4 regions of the Paenibacillus sp. y28 genome follow, and region 1 is predicted to be linked to each of the others. Evidence: riboswitches for the same ligand, from Rfam matches in the RefSeq annotation. Region 1 holds a riboswitch; each other region holds the start of a gene.
The links. A riboswitch is a leader RNA that binds a small molecule or an ion and turns the genes downstream of it on or off. The one in region 1 is predicted to bind cyclic di-AMP.
Positions count from the first base shown of each region.

Region 1 (6,103 bases):
CGTCGTGAGCCTTGTTTCCAGCCAGCTGGACGCGGATCGCATGGATTATTTGCTGCGCGATGCTTATTTCACCGGGGTCAATTACGGCACCTTTGATTTGGAGCGTATTCTTCGGGTTACCCGGCCGCATCAAGGCCATATTGTGATCAAAGAAAGCGGCATGCATGCCGTAGAAGATTATTTGATGTCCCGCTATCAGATGTACTGGCAGGTTTATTTTCATCCGGTCACCCGCAGCTCGGAAATTATTTTGCGCAAAATTTTGCTCCGGGCGAAGCGCCTTTATGAGCAGGAATACAAGTTTCAATTTTTGATTCATCCGCTTGCCCGTCTGTTTGTCAACGACTTGACCGTGGAAGACTATGTTCAGCTCGATGAATCGTTTATGCAGCTGGTGTTTACTCAGTGGTCGATGGAGGAGGATGTCATTCTATCCGACTTGTGCCGCCGGTTCCTGAACCGGAAATTATTCAAGTATGTGACCCTGGAGCAGATTGATGAGGAGCGCATAGAGCAGCTTCGGTGCGAGATGAGGGCCGCTGGCGCGGACCCGGATTATTACCTGGAGCTCGACTTTGCTTCGGACTTGCCGTATGATGTGTACCGTCCGGGAGACGCGGACGAGAAGAAGCTTCCGATATTGCTGTTGAATGAGAAGGACGAGCTTGTCGAAATATCGCTACGCTCCGAAATCGTGCGATCGATTAGCGGCATCCATCTGGGACGGCACCATTTGTATTATCCCGGCGATGTAATGGGAGAGCTAAAGCTGTGAACAGTTGGGACCGGAACGGCAGAAAAAAATGATGATTCATAAGCGAGGATGAAGGTCATGCTGACAGATACACATACCCACTTGAATGTTGTGCAGTTTGATGAGGATCGTGAAGCGGTAATACAGCGCGCCCTGGATCAGGGGGTGACGCGGATGGTGAATGTCGGGTTCAACCGGGAGACGATACCGAGCTCGATTGCGCTGGCGGAGAAATATGATTTTATCTATACAACGGTCGGCTGGCATCCGCAGGACGCGATTACGATGGAGCCCGGCGATTTGGAATGGCTGGAGCAGCTGTGTTCGCATAAGAAGGTGGTCGCGATCGGAGAGATCGGGCTGGATTATTATTGGGATACCTCCCCTAAGGAGGTGCAGGATCGTGTATTCCGGGAGCAGATTCGGCTTGCCCGCAAGGTCGGTCTGCCGATTGTCATTCATAACCGGGATGCCCATCACGATATTGTTAAGGTGCTAAAAGAAGAACAGGCGTCCGAGGTCGGCGGAATTATGCACTGCTTCTCCGGAAGCTGGGAGACGGCCAAGCAGTGCCTGGACATGAATTTTCACATCTCCTTCGGCGGTCCGATTACATTCAAAAACGCTGTTCAGCCCAAAGAAGTGCTGGCCAAGGTTCCGCTGGATCGCCTGCTGATTGAAACGGATTCCCCTTACCTTACACCACATCCTTTCCGGGGAAAACGGAATGAATCTGCCTATGTTCGACTCGTTGCGGAAGCAGCCGCTGAAATCAAGGGAATATCGGTGGAGGAATTGGCTCGGATTACCACGGACAATGCAGTCAAACTGTTGAAATTCGGCGAATTCGGGGACCATTGTTGAAGCTTGTAAACCTGGCCCTGCCTAGGTTCCATAATCGTGTGATTTTGCTGTTTTCCATTTAAAAGCTGTTTGTAATGCTAAAAACGCAAGAAATAAGTAGATAATCAGGTGGTTTATTTATTGAAAGGCCTGAATTTCACTATTTTTGCCTGAAAATAGGCCTTCATCTGCTTTACAGGTTGCCAAGATGAAGGTAATATACTGTTCATAAAACTTAATAATTTACCGATTTTCCAAACTCGCTGAGTTTCCTTGAATGATCCGGTCTAAGAAGCCGCGAATGTTCAAACAGGAGAACGGGGGAACCAACGTTTGCATGCGGCGTCCAAGGACTTACATACTGCAAGCGTCAAATGGGGTGAATTTCGCGGTAGGCTGTTGCATGTAGGGCAGCGGAACGCGAATAGGGCGACTCTCTCGTCCGAATCCGTCAGCTAACCTCGTAAGCGTGATGAGAGAGGAAACTTGTCGGGCGTCGATTATTCTGCTAATTACACACCTACAATCACAAGCCGCGATGAAGAGTTCCTCTTTATCGGGCTTTTTATGTTGAACTCCTAGGGATATTCGGGCACTCGCTCTCATACAATTCTCTCATCAGCGGATCTCAAAGAAAAATAAGTAGGCAAGGAGGGGAACAACGCGAGGCGGAAGCGGCCATGTCGGCTCTTGCAGCGGCGTGGAAGAAACATAAACTAAACCATTTTATAGTCGCGTCAATTCTAATCATGCTTGACAGTTGACGGCGGGGCTATGGAGGAGGACCGAAGAAATGGGCATTATCCCCGATAAGGAGACCCATGGGAAACGATCATCCAGCATGTCCTTCGCATTGCGATGGAAGCGTGAAAACAAGCGATTGATTGCAAGTGTAGCCTTATTTTCTTTCGCTTTGACTTTCATGTTTTTGATGTTGTTGTACGGTACGGCTACCAAGAGCGTATCCGTAGTAGTGGATGGGCAAGAAAAGCAAGTGAAAACGAAGCAATATGCCCTGAAACGCCTGCTGGATGAACAAGCTATATCTGTCGGACAATATGACCGGCTTTCGATGCCGCTCGACACCGTGTTGAAGAACGGGGATCGCATCGTCATTGAAAAGGCTGCGCCAATTCGTCTGACAGCCGATGGGAAGACGGAAACCCTGTACACTACAGGAAAAACAGTCGGAAGTGCATTGCAAGAGTTAAATATATCGTTGGGCGAACTGGATAAGGTTACGCCTGAGGCTGATTCAGCCATTACGCCGGACGGTGAAGTCAAGGTCGTACGGGTTACCAAGCAGCAAGAGGAGACAACGGAACCCATTCCGTTCGAAGTGGTTAAGAAAAACGATCCGAACCTGTTAAAAGGCAAGGAGCAGACTGTGCAGGAAGGCAAGGAAGGTGCGCTGACCAAGATCGTCGAGAAGACGTTCGAGGACGGGACGCTTGTGTCGGAAGCCATTGTAGATGAGAATGTCCAGACGGAGAGTGTCAGCAAAATTGTGGCTATTGGAAGCAAAAATCCAGTGGTGGCTTTGTCGGCAAGCTCTCCGAGTGTGGATGAAGTGACGAAAAGCGGTGTTACGTTCGGCTATAAGCAGATCCTGAACAATGTGACAGTGACGGCTTATTCGGCAGGCGTGGCTTCGACCGGCAAAGGGCCGGATCATCCGGGCTATGGAATGACGGCTTCAGGCTCCCGTGCAATGGAGGGCCGTACGATCGCTGTTGATCCGAAGGTAGTTCCGATGGGCTGGTGGGTGTATATTGAGGGCATTGGCTTCCGCAGGGCGGAGGATACCGGAAGTGCTGTGAAAGGCAATACCATCGATATTTACTTCGAGAATGAAAGCTATGCGCAGCGTTTTGGGTTAAAACGCGGCTATAAAGTATACATTATTGGTAAGGATAAGCCGGCTGTGAATTAATAGGTGTTAGGATGGAAAGAGGAGGCATGCTGCCTCTTCTTTTTTCTGGATTCAGGTTGAATATTAGACGCCAAAAGGCCGGAAAGGGTTGCAGTATGATTAAAGAAATTATTGTCGTGGAGGGCCGGGATGATACAGCGGCCATCCAGCGAGCTGTGCGGGCCGAAACAATTGAAACCGGCGGGTCCGCGATAAACGAGGACATCTTGCGTCAAATCGAGCTGGCTCAGGCTAGGAGGGGCGTTATCGTTTTTACGGACCCCGATCATCCGGGGGAGCGTATCCGCAAAATCATCTCCGCCCGGGTACCCGGCTGTAAGCATGCCTTTCTGACGCAGGAGGAGGCCCGGCGCAAGGGCGATCTCGGCGTGGAGAATGCTTCCCCTGAGGCCATTCGCAAAGCGCTGTCCAGAGTACGTACAGAGCTTCCTGAGGGCGAGGAGACCTACGACGATGTGACGATGGCCGACCTGATAGCGGCGGGACTAATTACCCATCCTCATGCATCTGAACGGCGGCTGGAGCTGGGCAAACGGCTCGGTATCGGGTATGCTAATGGGAAGCAGCTGTATAAACGCTGCCGGGCTTTCCGGATTACACGTGAGGAATTTGAAGCGGCGCTGGCGTATGTGCGCGGGAAAGGGTTATAAATGAATTCGAATGAACTTACACGGACCGGCAAAGATATTGCTACCCCGGTGCGCACAAAGGAAATCATTAATAAATACGGCTTCTCGCTCAAGAAAAGCCTGGGACAAAACTTTCTGATCGATTTGAACATTTTGGGCAAAATTGTTTCCGCGGCCGGACTGGATGCAAGCCGGGGGGCGCTGGAAATCGGACCGGGCATCGGTGCGCTGACGGAGCAGCTGGCCAAAACGGCGGGGAAAGTCGTTGCCGTTGAAATCGATCAGCGGCTGCTGCCCATTCTGGGGGAAACCTTGGGCGGCTATTCTCATGTAGAGGTCATTCATGGGGATGTGCTGAAGCTGGATTTGAAGGAAATACTCGCCACCCGGTTTCCGCGCTGCGAGGGGATTAGTGTTGTAGCGAATCTGCCGTACTATGTCACGACGCCGATTATTATGAAGCTGCTGGAGGAACGTCTGCCGCTGGAGCATATCGTGGTGATGATTCAAAAAGAAGTGGCCGACCGCATGGCGGCCAAGCCCGGCACGAAGGATTACGGCAGTCTGAGTATCGCGGTACAATATTACTGTGAGCCTGCGGTGGTCACGATTGTGCCCAAAACTGTCTTTATTCCGCAGCCGAATGTAGATTCTGCCGTAATCCGGCTTTCACTGCGCAAAGAGCCGCCGGTTCCTGTTGAGGATGAAGGGCATTTCTTTGAAGTGGTTCAAGCCGCCTTCGGACAGCGCCGCAAGACGCTTGTAAACAATCTGATGAACCGGTATCCCGGCCGTATGGCCCGCCCGGAGTGGGAGGCTTTGCTGCTGGATAATGCCATAGAGCCGCAGCGGCGCGGCGAGACGCTGTCGATGGAGGAATTTGCTCGTCTCAGCAATGCGCTGCTCCGCACCAAATGCCCAGACTAACCATAGGATAGTCGAGGAGGGGATTTGGCTTATGAATCTCGGAGACCTCGTGGTACGAAAATCCTATGGCGGCGACGTGCTGTTTCGAATCGAACAGCTGGCACGTTCTTTCGTCATGCTGAAAGGCATACAATACCGTCTGTTGGCGGATGCTCCGCTGCACGACATTCAAGCGGTCCAGGACATGCGTATAAGCCATAAGCTGGCTGAGTCGGAAGCGCGCGTTCTGGATCGTCTGACCGAGTCCGTGCGCGCGCAGCGGGAGCGTATCTGGCGGCAATCTGCCGCAAGTCCGGCTTCAGGACGCAGGCAGCAGGCTTTTTTTGATATGCCCGGCAAAATTCTTCACCTGGATGGAGACGCTAACTATTTGCGAAAAAGCATGGCAGTATACGGCAAGCTGAATATCCCTGCTGAAGGCATGTATGTCACGGAGACGAACATGCCTACGCTTCTGCAGCGGCTGCTGCCGCAGGTGCGTCCGGATGTTGTGGTGGTGACGGGGCATGACGGAATGCTCAAGCAGCGTGAGCCGCTCGATCCGTCGGATTTGAACAGCTACAAAAATTCCGCTCACTTCGTGCAATCGGTTCAGATTGCCCGCCAGTACGAGCGGGACCGGGATGGACTCGTTGTGGTGGCCGGCGCCTGCCAGTCCCACTTCGAGGCGCTTTTGCAGGCGGGGGCTAATTTTGCAAGCTCGCCCGGCCGGATATTAATTCACGCTCTGGACCCGGTCGCTGTCGCAGCGAAGGCTGCGTTTACATCGGTGAAAGAGACGGTTAATTTGCCGGATGTTATCCATCAAACCGTAAGCGGCGTCAAAGGCATGGGCGGCATTGAAACCAAGGGTACTCACCGTTTGGGATATCCTCATTTGCAGTCTACAGCCGATGCGTGATTGCCAAATAGGAGCTTGAAAGTGTCCCGGGATGGCCGGGACGCTTTTTTTAGTGAAGATAGACCGTTGACAATAACTTTGTACCCCTGCTATAATATTAAGCTTTATTTGACATA
Region 1 is NZ_JBBBNV010000027.1:43,567-49,669, reverse strand. It holds gene WBG83_RS18395 (HD domain-containing protein) at 1-775, shown strand, start outside; gene WBG83_RS18390 (TatD family hydrolase) at 833-1,618, shown strand; cyclic di-AMP (ydaO/yuaA leader) riboswitch at 1,884-2,083, shown strand; gene WBG83_RS18385 (ubiquitin-like domain-containing protein) at 2,391-3,530, shown strand; gene rnmV (ribonuclease M5) at 3,626-4,180, shown strand; gene rsmA (16S rRNA (adenine(1518)-N(6)/adenine(1519)-N(6))-dimethyltransferase RsmA) at 4,181-5,086, shown strand; gene yabG (sporulation peptidase YabG) at 5,118-5,987, shown strand.

Region 2 (6,103 bases), on a different contig from region 1:
GGCCTGGAGGCCGCCAGCTATCAGGTGGATGGCGTTGATTTCCCGATGAAGCGTCAGCCGGAAATGGTGGACGGCTCCTCGTTCCTGTATGTCCGCGATTTGGCCGCAGCGCTGGGCGCCCAGGTGGAATGGGATGAGCAGCAGCGTGCCGCCGTGTATACGAAAGGCAGCTTGAAGGTCACCTTGTTTACAGAACAGGACCAGTATGCCATGAACGGCGAACGCCGCTCCACCACAACGCCGGCCAGGCTGATTGGGGAGAACACGATGGTGCCGGTCCGTTTGCTGGCAGAAGTGCTGGGAGCGAAGGTAGACTATGATGATGCTACCCGCATCGTAAAATTAACGTATTGATTCAACCGGCCTCCAGCGGGTGGTCCGGCTTCCGGAAAGGGACAAGTCCTGTTTGAGGGGGGCTTCTGTCAATCGGTTTTTCCAAAATTTATTTGAAAAAATATAAGCCGATAAGGTGTGTTCCTCCCGGCTTCATGTTACAATGGGGAAACAAAAGCACAGAAAGGGTGAGCCTTGTGCATTTAACGGATCGTGTCGCCGATATTGCCCGCATGGTAGAAGACATTAAGGCAAAGCTCAAAGTCGTCACCGCTGCATCCATCAAAGCCGAAACATTGGATGAGAGCCGCTTTGAAGACATCAAGGACATTCACAACCATGTCATGAGCCGAAGCCAATTCAGCATCAGCGAAATCGAGGCGCTCTGCGACGAGCTCCGCAGCTTGCGTAAGGCATAACCTGGGCCAGCCGATTAGCCGGTCTTGGAGCTGGGTTCAGATTACATAGGGTGTATGCCTGAGGCTGATCAGATAATGAGCAGCCTCAGGCCAGGCCATTCGCTCGGATGAAGCACATGGAAGAGAAAGCCGTTCAAACGGCAAGCTAAGTTCATATTGAATGGAAACACCTCCCGTCCCGGAAGGCCGTAATAGGCTTGCCGGAGCGGGAGGTGTATTTGTTGCGGGGCCGCAGTGTATGCCCGCTTGAAGGGCGCCGTGTGGCGTCGCATTACAGGGGCCAGCTAGATGGGAAATAGCTCCACGGAAACCAAAGCAGCTCATCCAAGCCCGCTTGTATGTACGGGGAATTGCTGCATGAGTGGATATAGTCCGGATGGATCGCGGGCGGTTACATGGTGCCGATCAGGGGCCGCCGCTGCCTTAAATTATCGTAGCCGGCGGTAATCTGCCTATGCAGGCGGTATACTTCAGGGATGCCCATATGGCGGGTGATAAAGGGGCCGATGCCTTCCTGACGGAGAAATGCCTGCAGCTTGACGGCCTCCGGGTCCTTGGCGTAATCGAACAGCAGGGCCGCCGCGATGGCCGAAGCCAGATGAGGCGCCTCTATACCGTATCTGCAGGCTTGAAGGGCAGGACGAACCAGGCGGTCATTCATGGACAGCTTGCGGAGCGGGGAGCGGCCGACCCGGACGATTTTGTCGGTTAAGCCGGGATTTGCAAACCGCTCTAGCGTTTTATGAATGTACTGGGTATGCTCCTGTTCATCCAACTCATATTTATGAACCAGCAGACTGCCCGTTTCGTGCAGCACTTGCCGGACCTTTTCCCGAATTCGCGCATCCTTCATTGCTTGTTGAATGGTCTGGTACCCCGCCAGATAACCGTAGTACGCAGCAGTGCAATGCCCGGTATTGACGGTGAACAGCTTCCGCTCCACGAACGGCTCAAGCGAGTCCACGTACCGCACGCCTTTGATTTCCTGGAAGCCCTTTTTCAGCTCCGCCCGGTGAATAATCCACTCGTAGAACGGCTCGACCTTAACCGTCAGCGGATCGCCCGGCGGCTGAACCGGAACAATCCGGTCTACACTGGTATTCGGAAACGAGACATAGCGCTCTGCCGCCGCATGTGTTTCCGGCTTCAAATACGTATATACCCATTTTTTAAGCTGCGAGCTGCCGCCGACCGCGTTCTCGCATGCAATGACATGCAGGGGGCGCACATTTTCTTCCAGGCGCCGTTCAATGCCCTGCGCGATAGCCTCAGCGATATGGGGCAGGGAGGCTGTGCCGACCGCAGTCGTAATTAAATCGGCTGTGGCGATGTTCTCCATGAGAGCTTCATCGTTTTGAACGTGGACGGCGGTTATATTTTTGACAATGGCGGTATCTTCGGCTTCATTCGCCAGGGTGACGGTATATTGTTGTTCCTGCTGCAGGAGCGCCACTTGCTCTTTATTCCGGGCTACAAAACAAACCTCGTATCCGGAACGGGACAGCATCAGCCCGATAAAGCCCCTGCCGATGTTTCCCGCCCCGAAGTGTACAGCTTTTCTCGGAGTTTGTTCTTTAAATAAAGGGTTCAATGGTCATCTCTCCTCTCGGATTGCAATTCCACTCCTTATGTGCACCGTTTGATATATTTATCTGAATATTCTGAAAATAAATCCAAGATCAATCCTGATTTCAATCGGCTGTTTTTTATAAGAATATCGGCCTGCTCTCCGTTGGATTTGAAAAGCTCATTCTCCTGCCTATGAACACAGATCGAATCCGGCTCCTGAACGTTATCATGTCCTTAGGAGCGGCGGACCGATGAACGGATGCTTTACCGGCCGGCGGCGGTTTCCAGCATCATCTCGAAATCCAGATCGCTTAAGGCGTCAAGACGAAAGCGCGATTTACCGAAAGGAAGGTGCTTTGTAATTCCGTTCGGAATAATAATGCAGTCCATTCCGGCGGCTTCGGCGGCTTTGGCTCCATTGGGAGAGTCTTCGACGGCGATGGCTTCATTTGCGTCAACACCGAGGCATTGGAGGGCTTGGAGATACAATTCGGGGTCCGGCTTCACACGCTGGACGTTATCTGCAGTACGAATGCAATCAAAATAGCGGTCAAGATCCAGCTGTGCTAAGTATTTGTCCACCCAGGCTCTGGAGGAGCTGGAGGCCAGACCGATCTTGAGTCCGGCGGCTTTAGCCTGATCGAGATAGCTGCGTATTCCCGGCCGGATTTGTTCTTTCTCCATCAGAAGATCGTGCTGCTTGTGAATAAATGATTTGAATTGTTCCCGGTCAATCGGCAGGTTTAATTCGGTGATTAAATACTCGTAGGGATTAAAGGTGTGCAGGCTCGTTCCGATACACTGCGAGTACATCTCCAGTGTCAAATCGACGTCGTACGTCTTGTAGGCGTCCCGAAAGGCAACGTACCACGCCGTTTCAGTGTCGATAATCGTTCCGTCAAAATCAAAAATAATGGCTTTCAACATATTTCCCGTCTCCCTTCACGGATTGGTTTTCGCAGGCCAAAGTGAAGCAGTGAGGCGCGGGGGCAGCGGCCAGTTCCGGCAAGGGTCCATAAACGCAAAAAAGACCCCTGGTTAGGGCCCAGACTCTACTTTAAATGTAAAAGCAAAGAAACGACCCATCTTCTGCTGACGAGGTTAGCTGACGGACTCGGGTAGATGGTACCCTGCATTCAAATCAATAAATGCTTCGCCCCAAAAAAACTGGTTCCCCCGCTTTCCGGTATGGCAGCCGGAAACTAAGCGTATGGTTATAATAAATCGAATGTTCAGAAAAGTCAAGTTTTGTATCAAAATTTGTGATGGTATATTACATCTGCTTTCCCGCACTTTTAACAAGGGTTATGCGACAGCCGGGGGGATGATGCCTGGAATGACAGGATGCGTAGCGAGGAAGCTCCAGCGGCTCGGTTCCTTGCAGGGCAGCGGCCGTTCGGCCGTCAAACAGAACAGGCCATCCTCCGCTGCGGAGAAGGGCCTGTACTCTGCACTTACCATTTTTTGCTTAGAAATTTCAGCTCCTCCAGCGAATAAAACGTCCCTCTCCAGGTAATGCCGCCCCTGCGCAGGGTCAGGAACACCGCCCGGATAAACGTATATGCCATCACCAGCGCGGCCAGCGGCAAGAACGGCGCTTCGATGCCGGAGCTGCGGGAAAGCTTGCGGATAAAGACGGCATATAAACTAAGCATGATTGCGATGCTGGCCAAATACGCGGCAGATACCCAAGGTCCTCCGAACCAATATGCGATCCAGATGCCGGCGAAAGGAAAAACGAAAAAGAGCAGCTGCAAAAGGATGCCCAGCAGTGCATAACCGAGCCGGTAATCGAAGCCGGAGAACAAATTTTTCTCCAGGCCTGTAATCGCCTTGCTGATATTCGGATACCATTCGACCTCGGCGCTGTCAAGCCCGAGCAGGAACCGCTGCCGCAGCCCGCTGCGCTTCACCTGCATGCCGAGCTGGAGATCATCGTCCGGACGCATAGCGAAGGCCCGGTGTGTGCCAATCCGCTCATAGGCATCACGGCGGATTAAATTAAAGGCGCCGATGCCGATGCCGAAGCGGCGCTGCTTGTCCCGGTTGGCCCGCCACGGACGGAAAAACATAAAAAACGTAAAGAAGAAAAACGACACAAATTGCTTCAGCATCCAATCTCCTGTCTTGATGGTCGGGGCCAGGGTTAGATGGTCCGTCTCATGCTGCTGCATATATGCAACAGCGTCGCGAATCGCATCCGGCTGAAGGTTGACATCCGCGTCGGCAAACAGCAGATACTTTCCTTTGGCTTGCAGATAGCCTTGATACAAGGCGTGATTTTTGCCGATCCAGCCTTTGGGCAGTGACGTGATATGAATAATTCGCATCCGCAGCCCGGTAGATTCCTTCTGCTCCGTCCATTTTTTGAGCTCGTTCAGCTTTAGTCCGGTCGTATCCGTCGAACGGTCATTAACCGCGATAATCTCGATTTTCGGATACGACTGCGCTTCCAGCCGCCGCACCGTCTCGGCAATGGACGATTCCTCCTCCTTTGCCGCCACGATAATGGATACAAGCGGCAAATCGCCCGATCCGGGCTCATCGGTTGCAGCCGGCAGCGGCTCAATGGCGGGCAGACCGTTTGTCACCTCATATAGCATATAAAACCAATACAGCAGCGTGACCAGCGCCAGCGAAGCGGCTCCCCAGCTTATCCATGTCACCCACATACGCGCACCTCCCGGCAATTGTGAGCCTTTTCATACATTTTATATCGGAATGGATGTGGCTATATTGTACCTTTTTTAACGGGCAATATAAAATACAAGGAGAGCTGCCGTCAGGCAACACAGAAAAAGAAGGGGGAGAAGTCCGTTTGAAGGAACAAGGCAGGTACCGGAGGAACATTACGGGAGAGCAGCTGGCCGCTTTTTTGGAAACCGTCCGGGAAGGGGGCGCAGGACTGGATGCGCTGCAGTTTTTGTGCATCGGCACAGACCGGTCCAGCGGAGACGCGCTGGGTCCGCTTGTAGGGACGCTGCTTCGTGAAGCCGGGTACCCTCACGTTATCGGCACGCTTCAGAGTCCGTGCGACTCGTCGAATATCGGCCAGCGGCTGCAGGAGCTTGGCGAAGGCAGAACCGTCATTGCGATCGACGCTTGCTTGGGCCAGGCTTCATCCATAGGCATGTTCCAAATCTCGAATCAGCCGATCGAGCCGGGAAAATCAGTCGGAAAGAAGCTGCCGCCCGTCGGCGATTACAGCATTGCGGCGATTGTGAATCAGGAAGGGGCGCGAACCTACTCGATTTTGCAGCATACGCCGCTTGGCCGGGTATGGGATATGGCTCACGCCATTACTGGAGCGGTCCGCATGGTGTTTCCGCTGGACCGGGGGGAAATCGGCCTGAAGCCGGATGTAGAAGGCTAACCCGCTCTGCGGCGGGTACGGCGGGTTTGAACGAAACGATCCCCGAACAGGCCAATCAAAGCATAAGAGGCAATCGTAAGCGCATAGACAAAATACGCATTATAGCGGTGAATATCCGAGAAGGTTTCAATAATCCAGACCGGGATGCTGAGCGAGAAAAAAAACATGTCCTCCGGATCGAGCCCCAGCGCATTAAATAGACACAGCACAACGGAAAACGAAGTCAAAATCACAGTAACGATGTTTTTTCGCTGCATGACGGATTCTCCTTTTGGAATGAGGATGCTTTACTATCCAGTATGCGCCAGCGGCCGGCAGGCTATGCCTGATGAAGCGCGAGGAAATTCGCCTTGAAACTACAAAAACTTTTTATTTCGATTTACATCATTCGAGCACTCTCTTAACACCA
Region 2 is NZ_JBBBNV010000017.1:44,430-50,532, forward strand. It holds gene WBG83_RS14415 (stalk domain-containing protein) at 1-354, shown strand, start outside; gene WBG83_RS14420 (DUF1128 domain-containing protein) at 531-752, shown strand; gene WBG83_RS14425 (mannitol-1-phosphate 5-dehydrogenase) at 1,144-2,343, opposite strand; gene WBG83_RS14430 (HAD family hydrolase) at 2,586-3,248, opposite strand; cyclic di-AMP (ydaO/yuaA leader) riboswitch at 3,399-3,540, opposite strand; gene WBG83_RS14435 (glycosyltransferase) at 3,776-4,993, opposite strand; gene yyaC (spore protease YyaC) at 5,140-5,694, shown strand; gene WBG83_RS14445 (hypothetical protein) at 5,691-5,951, opposite strand.
Region 2: it holds a riboswitch for cyclic di-AMP, as region 1 does, so the genes downstream of both, WBG83_RS14430 (HAD family hydrolase) here and WBG83_RS18385 (ubiquitin-like domain-containing protein) in region 1, are expected to answer to the same signal.

Region 3 (6,103 bases), on a different contig from region 1:
TGGCTGCAGCGGACCGAAGGAGGGAGAAGGCAGCGAGAGCGGAGAAGCGGGCGCCAGCGGACCGGTTACTGTAAGAGTGCTCAAAACTCATTTGGGCAAAGGCACGACGCCGGACGCGAACAATGCGCATGTCAAGTACGTGGCGGAGAAAACCGGAGTTTCCTACAAGCTGGAAACGACGCCACCTGGCGCGGACCCGGCGCAAAATATCAATGTCCTGATAGCCTCTAACGATCTGCCTGACATTATGCGGCCCGTAGGCGGTGTCGAGCAGGCGCTCATTCAGCAGGGCGGGGCGCTGGCGCTCGACGATTTGCTGCCGAAGTATGCCCCGCATGTATGGAGCCGGATACCGAAGGAAGCGTGGGACGTCGTTCGAACCGCCTCGCCGGACGGCAAAATTTACTATGTTCCGAAGGTGTACCTCATCCCGGAGCGGGTGCCGATGATCCGCAAGGACTGGATGGATAAAGTGAACCTGCCGATGCCGGGGACGAAGGAGGAATACATCGCCTTATTGAAGGCATTTAAGGAGCAGGACCCCAACGAGAACGGAAAAGCCGATGAGCTTCCGACGGTAGGCCGCGAGCTCGGGACCTGGATGGATCATACGTTTGCGATGTATGGCGTTGCGATGTGGGAAGGGAAGCCGGAGTGGGACATCTACGAGGGCAAAATCGGGTACGCGGGGACGACGGCCAATATGAAGGCCGCTATCGGCTTCCTGCGGGAGCTGTATGCCAAGAAGCTGCTCGATAACGAGACATTCCTGAACAAGGGCGACGTCTGGCAGGCCAAAATCAACAACAATCTCGTGGGCAACTGGTATCATCTCCCGGCTTCCTTGAAGGATAAGGTGGACGCGATGCGCAAAACAGCGCCCAAGGCTTATATTGCCGGTCTCCCTCTGCCCAAGGTGGATGGCTTTACCGGATTTGTAACCCAGAAAAGCATCGGCGAAGCCGAATGGCTGATTCCGAAATCGGCCGAGAAGCAGGCGCCGCACTCGCTCAGGCTGCTGGATTTCTTTTATGACCCGGCTAATGAAGAGTTTGTGCTGTTCGGGCTGGAAGGGCTGCAGCATGAGGTTGTCGGCGGCAAGAAGAAGCTGCTGCCCCAGACGGACGATAAGCCGCTGGCGCTGGGGATGCTGAACTATACGACGAAGGAATCGATGGATAAGCGGATTGAACAGCTGTATTCCGAAGCGGATGCCCGGATGGTGAAGGATATATTCGCCGTAGGGATGAAGGATGCCCGCAGAATTGCCGGAGACGGCATGCCGAGCTCGGTGTACGAGGGATACCCGGACATTCAGTCGCACAAGCTGTACCAGGAATATTTGACCAAGATTGTAATTGGGGAGTGGCCGATCGACAAGTTCGACGAGTATGTGGACAAATGGAAAAAATCAGGCGGCGACGCCGTAACCAAACGGGTTCAGGACTGGTACGGCAAAGTGCAGGGCAATAATCAGCAAAAATAACAGGACACGGCCATGCCGCGAGGAAAACGCGGGCATGGCCGTCCTTATGAGGGAAGCTGCTTTCAATGAATCAGCAAACGCTGTCTGCATGTCATCATCCGGTTATCCGGTTATCCGGGAATGCTCCGCGACCGGCCTCAAATCTTCCAGCTCGTTGACGGAGACGATGTCCGCACGTTTTTTGTGCGGCTTGCTCCAATACTGCTCGCTGCCCGGCAGATCATCGAACCATGCCGCTGTTTTTGGACAATCCAGCACCATGAATTTGCCGTAATCGCCATCGCGGGACTGGTGGTACTTCAGGTACGCTTTGCCGTCCTCGATGGCGAGAATTTCGATTTTGCCGGACGTATGGCTCATCGAGAGACGAATACGCTTGCCGAGCCCGGAGGTCAGGGCTTTGGCTTCTTCGGTGATGCGGTATGCCTGCTCCAGCGGCAGAACGAAATCGCAATTCCCGGCGACCGGTCGGTTAATGAAGAAGTAGTACGGGGTTACGCCCGCCGTTGACAGCTTATCCAGCAGCTCGCCAAGAACGGCGGGATCATCATTGATGCCCTTCAGAATCGGCGTCTGATTTACGACGACGGCGCCGGCCTGATGCAGCGCCTCGAAGGCGCGCCGGGCTTCGGCGGTAATTTCCCGCGGATGGTTAATATGAGCCATGATGTAGATGCGCTTCTCTGCCGTGGAGAACTCGGAAATCGTCTGAAGCAGCGCTTCATCCTCATAGATGCGCATCGGATTAAATACAGGCAGCTTGGAGCCGAAGCGGATGATGTTAACATGCTCCAATTGGCGCAGCCGCTCCAGAATGGCGCGTATCTTCGGTGTGCCGAGAATGAGGCTGTCGCCGCCGGTCAAGAGCACGTTGCTGATTTCCTTGTGACGGCTAATATAGTCCAGACCCGGCTCCATATCCGGCACGGCCTCCTTCACATCGTTGCGGAACAGGCGCTTGCGGAAGCAGTAGCGGCAGTACGCGCCGCAAACCTCCGAGACGATGAGCAGCGCGGTGGTCCGGTATTTGTGCTGACAGCCGGGCACGACATAGTTTGTATCCTCGTCCGAAGCGTCCCAGCGGCCGTATTCCAGCAGCTCGCCCTTGTTCGGAATAACGAGCTTGCGAATCGGATCGTCCGGGTCGTCCCAGTGAATAAGGTTCAAGTAATAGTCGTTGACGCGGAATACGAATTTGTCCGTAATTTGCATCAGCTGCTTCCGTTCTTCACTCGGAATAGCTGTAATTTTACCAATATCCGTGATGTACTTTGGCTGCGGCATTATGCATTCCTCCTCATGGGTTCATTCGTACGCGTGAGCGCCGTCAGATACGGATGCGGGGTGTGCGGAACCGGCACTTCTCAACCTCCTTTTCTTCAAAAATACAGCGAATGGCAAAGAGCCCCCACACGCAGGGCTATCGCCACCTCTGCCAGCAAGGGCCAAAAAAAGCACAAAAAGACCCTATACGGGTCAATCATTGCAGACTCCTTCAATTGACCCATCTCCTGCTGACGAGGTTAGCTGACGGACTCGGGAAAGATGGTTCCCTACGGTGCCTGGAAGAGCACTCGATTCGCCCCAAAAACATTGGTTCCCCCGCTTTCCGGAGCAAGGCCGGAAATTAAGCGTAGTGTTAGTGTAGCGGAGTGTACCTGAGAAGTCAATGAAATATTTTGAAAATTAAAACATTTGGCTGCGGTCAGCCGGGAAGCGGCGGCGGGCTCTAGGCCGAACGGAGGTAGCGGCTTTATCCCATTCGGGATATAATCGAACTACACAGGCTGAACAAAGGGAATCCCGAGAAACACCGGAACGGCAATAGCGGATAAGCCTTCGTTCAGCTTGCTTCGGAACCCGGCAGAAGACTGGAACAGGAGGAACAGTGAAGGAATGACAGCCATCTTAAACAATGATTGGGCGCCGCTGCTCAATGCGGAGTTCTCCAAGCCTTATTACATCAAGCTGCGTGAGTTTTTGAAAAAAGAGTACGGGAGCGGTCCCATCCACCCGGACATGTATGATATTTATTCCGCTCTTCACTTAACCCCCTATGAGGATGTCAAGGTCGTTATTCTCGGACAAGACCCGTATCATGGCCCGGGCCAGGCGCATGGGCTGAGCTTCTCCGTGAAGCCCGGTGTGGATATTCCGCCCTCGCTGCGCAACATGTACAAGGAGCTGCAGCAGGATCTCGGCTGCACAATACCGAACCATGGCTACCTGGTGCATTGGGCCAAGCAGGGCGTGCTGCTGCTGAATACAGTCCTGACGGTCCGTTCCGGCCAGGCGAATTCGCATAAGGGCAAGGGCTGGGAAATGTTCACCAATGAGATTATTGCGTGCCTGAACCGGCGGGCCAAGCCGATTGTGTTTATTTTATGGGGCAATCATGCGCTGCAGAAGCGGGAGCTCATTGATGCCGGCCGCCATTTTATTATTTCTTCCGTTCACCCGAGCCCGCTGTCGGCCAGCAGAGGCTTTTTCGGCAGCCGCCCGTATTCAAGGGCAAATGCCTATCTGCAGGAAATCGGCAGCGAGCCGATCGACTGGCAAATTCCTGATTTGCCGCAGGTATGATGCTTGGATTGGAAAATGATGGACTTTCCGGAGGCTGTAAAGCCTTGACGGGCACAGCCATGCAATGAATATTGGCCCGGCTCCAGTGAATGACCCGGAACGGCAGTCCTGCAGCGATGAAGCTTCGGGACGGCCGTTTTCCAATTTTATCTCCCGTCCTGAGAGAATACATTGATTTAGCGCATCTGTTTCTGGAAATAATATCGGTTGAACATTCGAGGGAACACGATATAATATGAATAGGTAAACCGCTTTACCTTTGACTTGGCCTGCTGGGTCGGCAAGCTATCTATGAGGAGCAACGATGCGCATGAAAAAAACATGGTATAACCGTCTGCTGCTGTCCTACTTCCCGGTTCTACTCATTACTGTAAGCGTTATCATTTTTATATTTGTGTCCATGATGAGCGAGGTTTCCATCAAGGAAACCGAGAAGGCGAACCGGATTTTTTCCAGCTATGTCATTCATTCGATGGAAACGTCGTTGAAGGGCATTGAACGGATGGTGCTTGATGCGATTGTCAGCGACGAAGCGTTTTACAGCTTTTTTGTCCGGAATCAGCAGTCTGAGTCCGGGCTGATTTACTATGAGATTTCCAAGGAAATCCGCAAGATGATGAATGATAATCCGTTGATTCAATCGATCTACCTGTACCGGGCTGAGGACGGCTTGGTGCTGACGACCAATATGATGGAGAAGCTGGACAATTTCCCTGATAAAGCCTTTGTAGAGCAGTCAGTTCGGCAGCAGCAGATGGGCTGGTCCGCCATCCGGACCTATACCGATTTCAGCCTGCAGCCCGGCGAGGAGGTCATTTCGCTTAGCAAAAAAGCGCTGCTTCCCTTCGGCAATCAGGGACTGATTGTCGTCAATGTCCGGGTGGGAATGCTGCTGCACATTGTAGATGAGATGCTGAACCGGGACATCACCTTTATCGATATTTGGAGCGGCGGAAATCGGGTGTATCCGGTTGAGCTTATAAATTCCGAATCAGGTTCGGAGGAACAGGGGAAAATCATTACCAGGGCCCATTCGGATTATATTGGCTGGGACTTCGTCAGCGGGATGAAATCAAGCAGTATGTTCGGATGGGTTTCGGCCATTTCCCATATTTGGATTCTGATTGGGGCTGGCACGATTTTGTTCGGTATCGTTTATATGCTGTATGTGACACGCCGGAATTATCGGCCGATCGAGATGATTTTGCAGCAAATTCAGCTGCATCAACTCCGCGGGCAGCCCGGGGGAGCGGGGGATGAATTTTCGTTTATCGGAAAAGTGATTGAAAGCCTGACGGATCAGACAACCCTGTATGAGAAGCAGTACAAGGAGGATCTGCTGATCCGGCGCAAGCAGTTTTTCCAGGAGCTGCTGGAAGGCAAGACGCCGCTGTCGCGCTCAGACTGGGAGGCAAGCATGAGCCGCCTTCAGCTGCCCGGCGGATTTACCAGCCTCACTGTTGCTGTGATCGAGCTGGACCGGTACGCTGACTTCAGCGCAGCATACAGCAGCCAGGATCAAGGCTTGTTCAAGTTTGCGCTCGCCAATGTTGTTCAGGAATTCGCCCATATGGAGCGGCTGTCGGCCTGGGCGGAATGGATTGGGGACGCGCGGCTGGCGGTGCTGTTTACGGCAGTGGACGAGAGCGGCACGGAGCGGACGGAGGAGCAGCAGGCCGATTATATTTTGGATAAGCTGCGCACGTGGGTGGCCGTCAATTTGAGATTGACGGTTACTATCGGCATCGGGCGCGAGGTAACGGAGCTGGACGCGATCCGGGATTCGTTCCATGAAGCCGGGCGGGCGCTGGGCTACAAAATGTCGCTCGGCAACAATCAGGTCATCCGTGTGGAGGAAATCGAAGCCGAGGCGCCCGGCGATACGCATAAATATTTCCAGCTGATGGACGCCATGAGCCGGCAATTCCGCATTGCCGACGACACCTGGCCGCTTCAGGTGGATCAGCTGGCGCATTATTTGGAGCAGGATGTGCTGAGCGGGGAGGATATCCGTCAGCTGCTGGAGTACTTCCA
Region 3 is NZ_JBBBNV010000005.1:77,592-83,694, forward strand. It holds gene WBG83_RS06745 (ABC transporter substrate-binding protein) at 1-1,486, shown strand, start outside; gene WBG83_RS06750 (KamA family radical SAM protein) at 1,589-2,770, opposite strand; cyclic di-AMP (ydaO/yuaA leader) riboswitch at 2,983-3,130, opposite strand; gene WBG83_RS06755 (uracil-DNA glycosylase) at 3,383-4,069, shown strand; gene WBG83_RS06760 (helix-turn-helix domain-containing protein) at 4,380-6,103, shown strand, end outside.
Region 3: it holds a riboswitch for cyclic di-AMP, as region 1 does, so the genes downstream of both, WBG83_RS06750 (KamA family radical SAM protein) here and WBG83_RS18385 (ubiquitin-like domain-containing protein) in region 1, are expected to answer to the same signal.

Region 4 (6,103 bases), on a different contig from region 1:
ACCTCATCCATTCAAAATGATAACGCCGAATCGCTTCATGCCGATTCAACGTCCTTTAATCCTGAGTGGAGGGCTGATACAATGCCGCAGAGAGATTACCGCAGGTGTTTATATACCTCGATCGCCCGGGCGCGCGAGGCCTTCAAGTCGACGATGGCCTGAGGGCGCGGCAGATGAATTTCTTTGTCGCTTAACATGCGGAGCTGCGGCAGCCAGCGCCGGATATAGGCTCCTGTCGGGTCGTGCGTCTGGGACTGGGTGACCGGATTCATAATGCGAAAGTATGGCGCGGCGTCAAAGCCCAGAGAAGCGGACCACAGCCAGCCGCCCCGGTTCAGCACACGGTCGTAGTCAGCCAGCTTCAGGCGGAAATATTGCTCGCCCAACGTGAAGGGACACAGCAAATTTTTGGTCAGAAACATTGCGGTTATCATGCGCAGGCGATTCGGCATCCGCCCGGTCGTATGGAGCTCCGTCATGGCGGCGTCAATGATCGGGATGCCGGTTTCGCCGCATTGCCAAGCCTCAAGGAACCGGTCGCTAAGCAGCGACAAATCCAACTGCTCCTCGTAGCGAAAGAAGCTTTCGTCATGCCGGGCCTGATACAGGTAAAAATCACGCCAGGCCAGCTGCCGCCGCCAGACTTCCCCGACAGGAGAGGCGGTAACCGAAGCATAGGCTTGACGGATGGAGAGCGCGCCGCAGTTCAGGTGGCGGCTAATGCCGCTCGTGCCTTCCAGCGCATAACGGTCACGGGTATCGGCATAAGCAGCCAGACCGCCGTTAAGGAAATGCTGCAGCGCCTCGGCAGGATGCTCCTCTTCACCGGCAGCACGCCAGTCGAACGGAGGGGCCAGGCGCTGCAGCAGCTCATCGTCTAGCTCATCGGACTTGACGATGCTCAGCTGTGAGACGCTGGCCGGATAAGGAGCGGGGGCGTACAAGGCCAGGAAGCTGCTCCATTTTTGATAATACGGTGTGAATACCTTATAAGGGGTTGTCTTGCCGCCCCGGGCGGCGTAGGCCTGGAATTCGTCCACGTCGGCCAGAGGACCCTCGTCGAATGTGACGACCGGCAGGCCAAGCTGATCGGCGGCAAGCCTGATCCGTTCATCGCGCTGGAGAGCATACGGCGTTACGTCACGGTGCAGGACAAGCTCCTCTATGGCAAGCCGGCGGCATAATTGCTCGGTCACCTCGGCGGGATCGCCATACAATACCGCCAAGTATCCGCCGAGCCGGCGGTACTCGGCTTCCAGCCGTGCGGCATGCCGAAGGAAGCTTCGGCCGCTGTGCTCCTCGGCCCGGCCTCCCGCCAGCAGCTGCGGATCCAGAATAAGCACGTGCAGGCTGGGCCGTCCGCGCCGGAGTATATATTCATAAGCGGGAAGATCCTCCGTCCGCAAGTCCTTGCGATGCAGAAACAGAATCATCAGGGGAGTCTCCTTTCTTATAAGAAAAGCCCGTTTCAGCGGCATTAATGCCACCGAAACAGGCTTGCTGTGGAAACGGTCGCTTCCACTTGTTGGGCGTTGCCAAGCCATAACAAAGAAGGCTTATTTGGCAGCGGCCGTCGTCTGCGGTTCCGTCGTTAGCTGTGTATACAGGTCATCCCAAAGGATGCGGCGCGCGCCAACATAGCGCTTGGCATAATACGCGTCACTCAAATTTGTCTTAATGATGCCCTTGTTGGTTGCGGAATGAGCGAATTCATTGTTGCCAACGTAAACGCCGACATGAGAAATGCTCTTTCCTGTGTTGGTGCTGGTGTCAAAGAAAACAAGATCTCCTTCACGGAGCTCATCCTTTTTGATCCAGTAGCCCTTGGTGTACTGGGAAGCAGATTGATGGGGCAGGTCGATGCCGAATTTAGCGAAAATAAACATCGTAAATCCGGAGCAGTCAAATCCGTCCTCATTCGTACCAGCCCATTTGTACGGGGTGCCCATCATTTCATTGACGGCTTCGTTCAATGGGGTTTCTGCATACGCGCTTCCAGCTTGTACAAGCATCAAAAAAACAAACCCGAGCAACAGAAGTGAAGCCTTCTTCAAAACTGTTACCCCTTCCTGTGCCTACGAGGTTAGCTAAGGGTTCGGTCGAAGGTTCCCTATGATCCCTCTGAGATTCGGAGATCAATTCACCCAAAACGGTTCCCCCGTTTTCCTTTCGGAAATTCGGCAATTTATTCTTTTTTTCAACTTGCCAGAGACTAGTATTCGACGTTCAATTTACAATTCCTTCTCATGTCACAATTTCGTAAAAAAAAACACCCTTCCACAGGATGATTCCTGCAGAAAAGTGCTTTGGTATAGTATTAAATACCTATTTTTTCCATCCAAACCCGATATTGGGAGGATGATTCCCAGAGAAATCCGAAGGCGTGTACGAGATGGAGAAGCTGGGCCAGAACGAATGCAGTCATGCCGGCCCACATTAGGGAAGCTCCTGTCAGTGTAATGAAAAGAAGAAGATATGCTGTCAGCACGATGAGGGAAGAAAGCACGAGAACATGACACGATTTAAGCAAAGTCTGCAGCATGCCCGGTATTCCCCCGCCGGTCAAGCGGTTCAGCCGCATCGCCTGGAACAAGGTACGCACCGCGTAGCCGTAAGCCCAATAGCCGATGACCCAGGGCAGCGGAGTGGTCCACTCCCAGCGGTAGATGGAGCCCGTATGCAGGGCCTCCTGGACGGAGGGCACAATCCAGATGAGCGGCAGCAGCGCCAACATGGTTTGCAGCGCGTAGTAGCCGTAATAGGCTTTGCCGAGCTGCCTCGCTCCCTGTACAAAACGATAGCCTGCATTGAGATCGGAATGATGCAGGGAGTAGAATGTGCCAGCCTCCAGCAGCGGAGTCAGTATCATCCGCAGTACGAGGATGCCGAGCAGCAGCCATAAATACGGGTGGGCGATGTCGGTCTTCAGCAGGGCGAACTGTCCTTCCGCCCAGAACAGGTCGCTGCTCTGCCGGGGCAAATCGGACCCGGGGTACCTGTGCAGCAGGGGGAGGATGACCGATTTCGCCATTTGCAGCAGGGAGAATCCCCACAGCCAGTGGTAAATGAACAGCACCAGAAGCAGGAAGGGCTGCCGCCAGGCAACCCGCCAGCCCTCCGTTACATAACGAAGCATATGCTTGCCTCCTACAGCGCAATCAGGCGCATCATAATTTCCAGTATCGAAGCGGTGCCCAGCTTCAGCCGTGAAGCCGATTCAGGCTGAATAGCTGCACGCATGAAATTGTTGATGTGTTTATTCTCCAGCACCTGCGTATACTGCGGATCGATGGCGGCCCATACCAGCGGGGCGGGATGCGTCAGGGAGATTTTGACCTCCATATCCTTGCCGTCCCATTCTTCCCGCCGTTCCGTTCCATCGGCAAAATGAAGCACGAAGGGAACGGGGCCATGATAGCCGCCCAGCCGCTTCAGCCATACGGCGTGCTCGTATACGTCTGTCCCGTCTTGATTGACGCTGCGGCTCTGGATGCGGTCGACCGCATAATCCACCATCTCATTGCCGTAAACAAATTGGCGGAAAAATTCGTCCCACGGCTGCTTCGTGACATCCTCCAGCGTTTTTTTGAAATCCTCGCTTCCGGGATGGCGGAACTTCCAGCGTTGGAAATAGGTCTTTAATACCTTTTGCATCTGAGGACGGCCGATTTGCCGTTCGATGGCCGTCAGGATGAGCTTGGCCCGCGTGTAGACGTTCTCCGCATAAATGTCATGGGACCGGAAATGCCAGGACGGCTGGTTCAGCGGAGCAGGCGAAGTCATATAGCCCGCCTCGAGCGGCAGATTGGGCCTCAGCCCGTATTCGCTTTCCATCACACGGTCCTCGACATAGGAGGTGAAGCCTTCATCGAGCCAGGCCTCTTCAAATTCATTGGAAGCGACGATGCCGTACCAGTATTGATGTCCGATTTCGTGGACGACAACGCGTTCCAGCTCGAAATCCGGTGCCTCATCTCCGGCTCCCCAGGCGGTGACCAGGGTCGGATACTCCATGCCGCCGGCTCCGTTTCCTTCGGGAGGCGGGACTACGATAGACAGCGTCGAGTACGGATACGTGCCGTACCACTGGCTATAGCTGGAGATAGCTTTTTTGGCTGCAAGCATGTAGCGATCCTTCAGATGGGCGTGCCGAGGGTCCAGATACAGCTTGATGCGAATGCCCGGAAGACTTGGCGTGGAGAAGGGCTCTTCCGCATAAACGAAGTGCGGCGAGGCGGACCATGCGAAATCGTGCACGTCATCGGCGTAGAAATGCCAGGTTTTCATGCCGTTCTCCTCAACCGGCGTTTTGACCGGGAGGCCGGTGGCGGCAACGGTGTAGTCGGCCGGCACTTTTATTTTTACATTATAAATTCCGAAGTCCGCGTAAAATTCCGAATTGCCGTGATACTGATGCACATTCCAGCCTTCATCGGTCCGCCCCCGCGTTCCTTTGGGCTCGTAAACCGCCAGCTTCGGAAACCACTGTCCCGCCATGATGAAATCCCCGGCATAGCCCATCCGGGCGTATACCTCCGGAAGCTTGACCGTAAATTGCAGCTTCAGCGAGGTTTTGCCGCCAGGCTCGACCTGACGGGGCAAACGTATTTTCATGACGGTTCGGTCGGCGGAGTTGCCGTCATCCGGCTGGACATACTGAATGGTGTGGGTCAAATCGACGCCGTCCTCGCTTTTGATGGACAGCACCTCCATGCCGCCGTAGCTGTTCTCCTTCATTTCGTCCTGGCGCAGCTTGCCGCCGGATTCCTTCAGGAAGGTGGATTTCTTGGTGAATGCATTCGGGTACAGGTGCAGATACAGCTCGCTTACCGGCTGCTGTCCCGGATTTTTCCAGGTAATGGACTCGGCTCCGGTCAGACGCTTCTCCCCGGCATCCAGCTCGACGGACATGTGGTACTCCACGATGCGGTTGCTGAGGGGCTTGACGGACTCCTTCACCGCAGGCGCGGGAGGCTCCAGCGGCGCGGCGGAATGAGGCTCGTTTGAGCCGGCCGGCACAAGCCGAGACGGCGTTTCATGGTTCCAGTACCACAAGGCCCAGCAAACTCCGATACACAGCAGAAGGGACCGCAGTAAAGCGGAGCGGGCCAATTTTCCTCGTATCATACTTCCTCATCACCCCGTTGACAAGCATCTAAAGCATGTATATGTTTGCAATACAAGCTTTAGTCGCGATAAAATATTTATAGTGAAAAGCGGGATGGATTTACTAAAGAAGGATGGTGTACTTGATGTCGGAGAACGAATTCAAGCCAAAGAAATCCCTGGGCGCGCTGAATGTGGTCAGCAAGCAGGAGCATAAAGGCTTCGGTTCAGGGATGCTGGATTTAAGCAACCTGTCGAGCATGATTGTAGATGGGGATGAAGCTTATATTGATCTTGGGGCCATACATGCCAAGAGTAAGGTGGAGCGGGGCTGCAAATTCACGACCAACAAGGCGGAGGTGCCGGATGGACGCCGCTGCTGGATTGTGTGGGTGGAGATTGGGCGCGATGACGAAGGCCAGGCGTATTATGCAGGCTTGACCACCTGCGAGATGCTTGTGGATTCAGAAAAACGGCTTATTTGGAAAATACTGCCTGAACACGTTCAGAAAATGGAATGGGCGCTGAAGCACCGTTATGTTGTGGAGGATTTGAACGAGAAGGAGAAAGAGGCTCTGCGGACCCGTCTGGCGGAGTACAAGCCGGAATGGTGGGAGCGCACACCGGAGGAGCTGAAGGCGAAGCTGGCGTAAAACACGCAGTTTCGGTGAAATGTGTCAAATTTGTGTCAGCCATTGTGAGAAAGCCGCCTCTCGATTAAACTAAGTGAAGTGTATACGAACACATATGCACTAGGACAGCAAAAGGGCAAACCTGAAGGGGTTTGCCCTTTTGTGTTTTTTTGTTTTTTGAGAGTCCGGAAGGCGGCTGCGAATTCTGGTCGTAAACATGGCTCCGGCCGGCTCCGCACGAGCGCGATCGGTTACTTCCAGACCGGGCCGGGCACAGCTAATCGTTCCACCACCGCTTCAAATCCTCCCACCACGAGCGGTTTTGCTTCTTCTCTTTGGACTCGGGCGAGGCTGGCGCGCTGCCG
Region 4 is NZ_JBBBNV010000012.1:105,973-112,075, forward strand. It holds gene WBG83_RS11970 (cryptochrome/photolyase family protein) at 96-1,433, opposite strand; gene WBG83_RS11975 (C40 family peptidase) at 1,557-2,054, opposite strand; cyclic di-AMP (ydaO/yuaA leader) riboswitch at 2,058-2,193, opposite strand; gene WBG83_RS11980 (hypothetical protein) at 2,318-3,136, opposite strand; gene WBG83_RS11985 (M1 family metallopeptidase) at 3,148-5,127, opposite strand; gene WBG83_RS11990 (YwhD family protein) at 5,253-5,759, shown strand; gene WBG83_RS11995 (transglycosylase domain-containing protein) at 6,016-6,103, opposite strand, start outside.
Region 4: it holds a riboswitch for cyclic di-AMP, as region 1 does, so the genes downstream of both, WBG83_RS11975 (C40 family peptidase) here and WBG83_RS18385 (ubiquitin-like domain-containing protein) in region 1, are expected to answer to the same signal.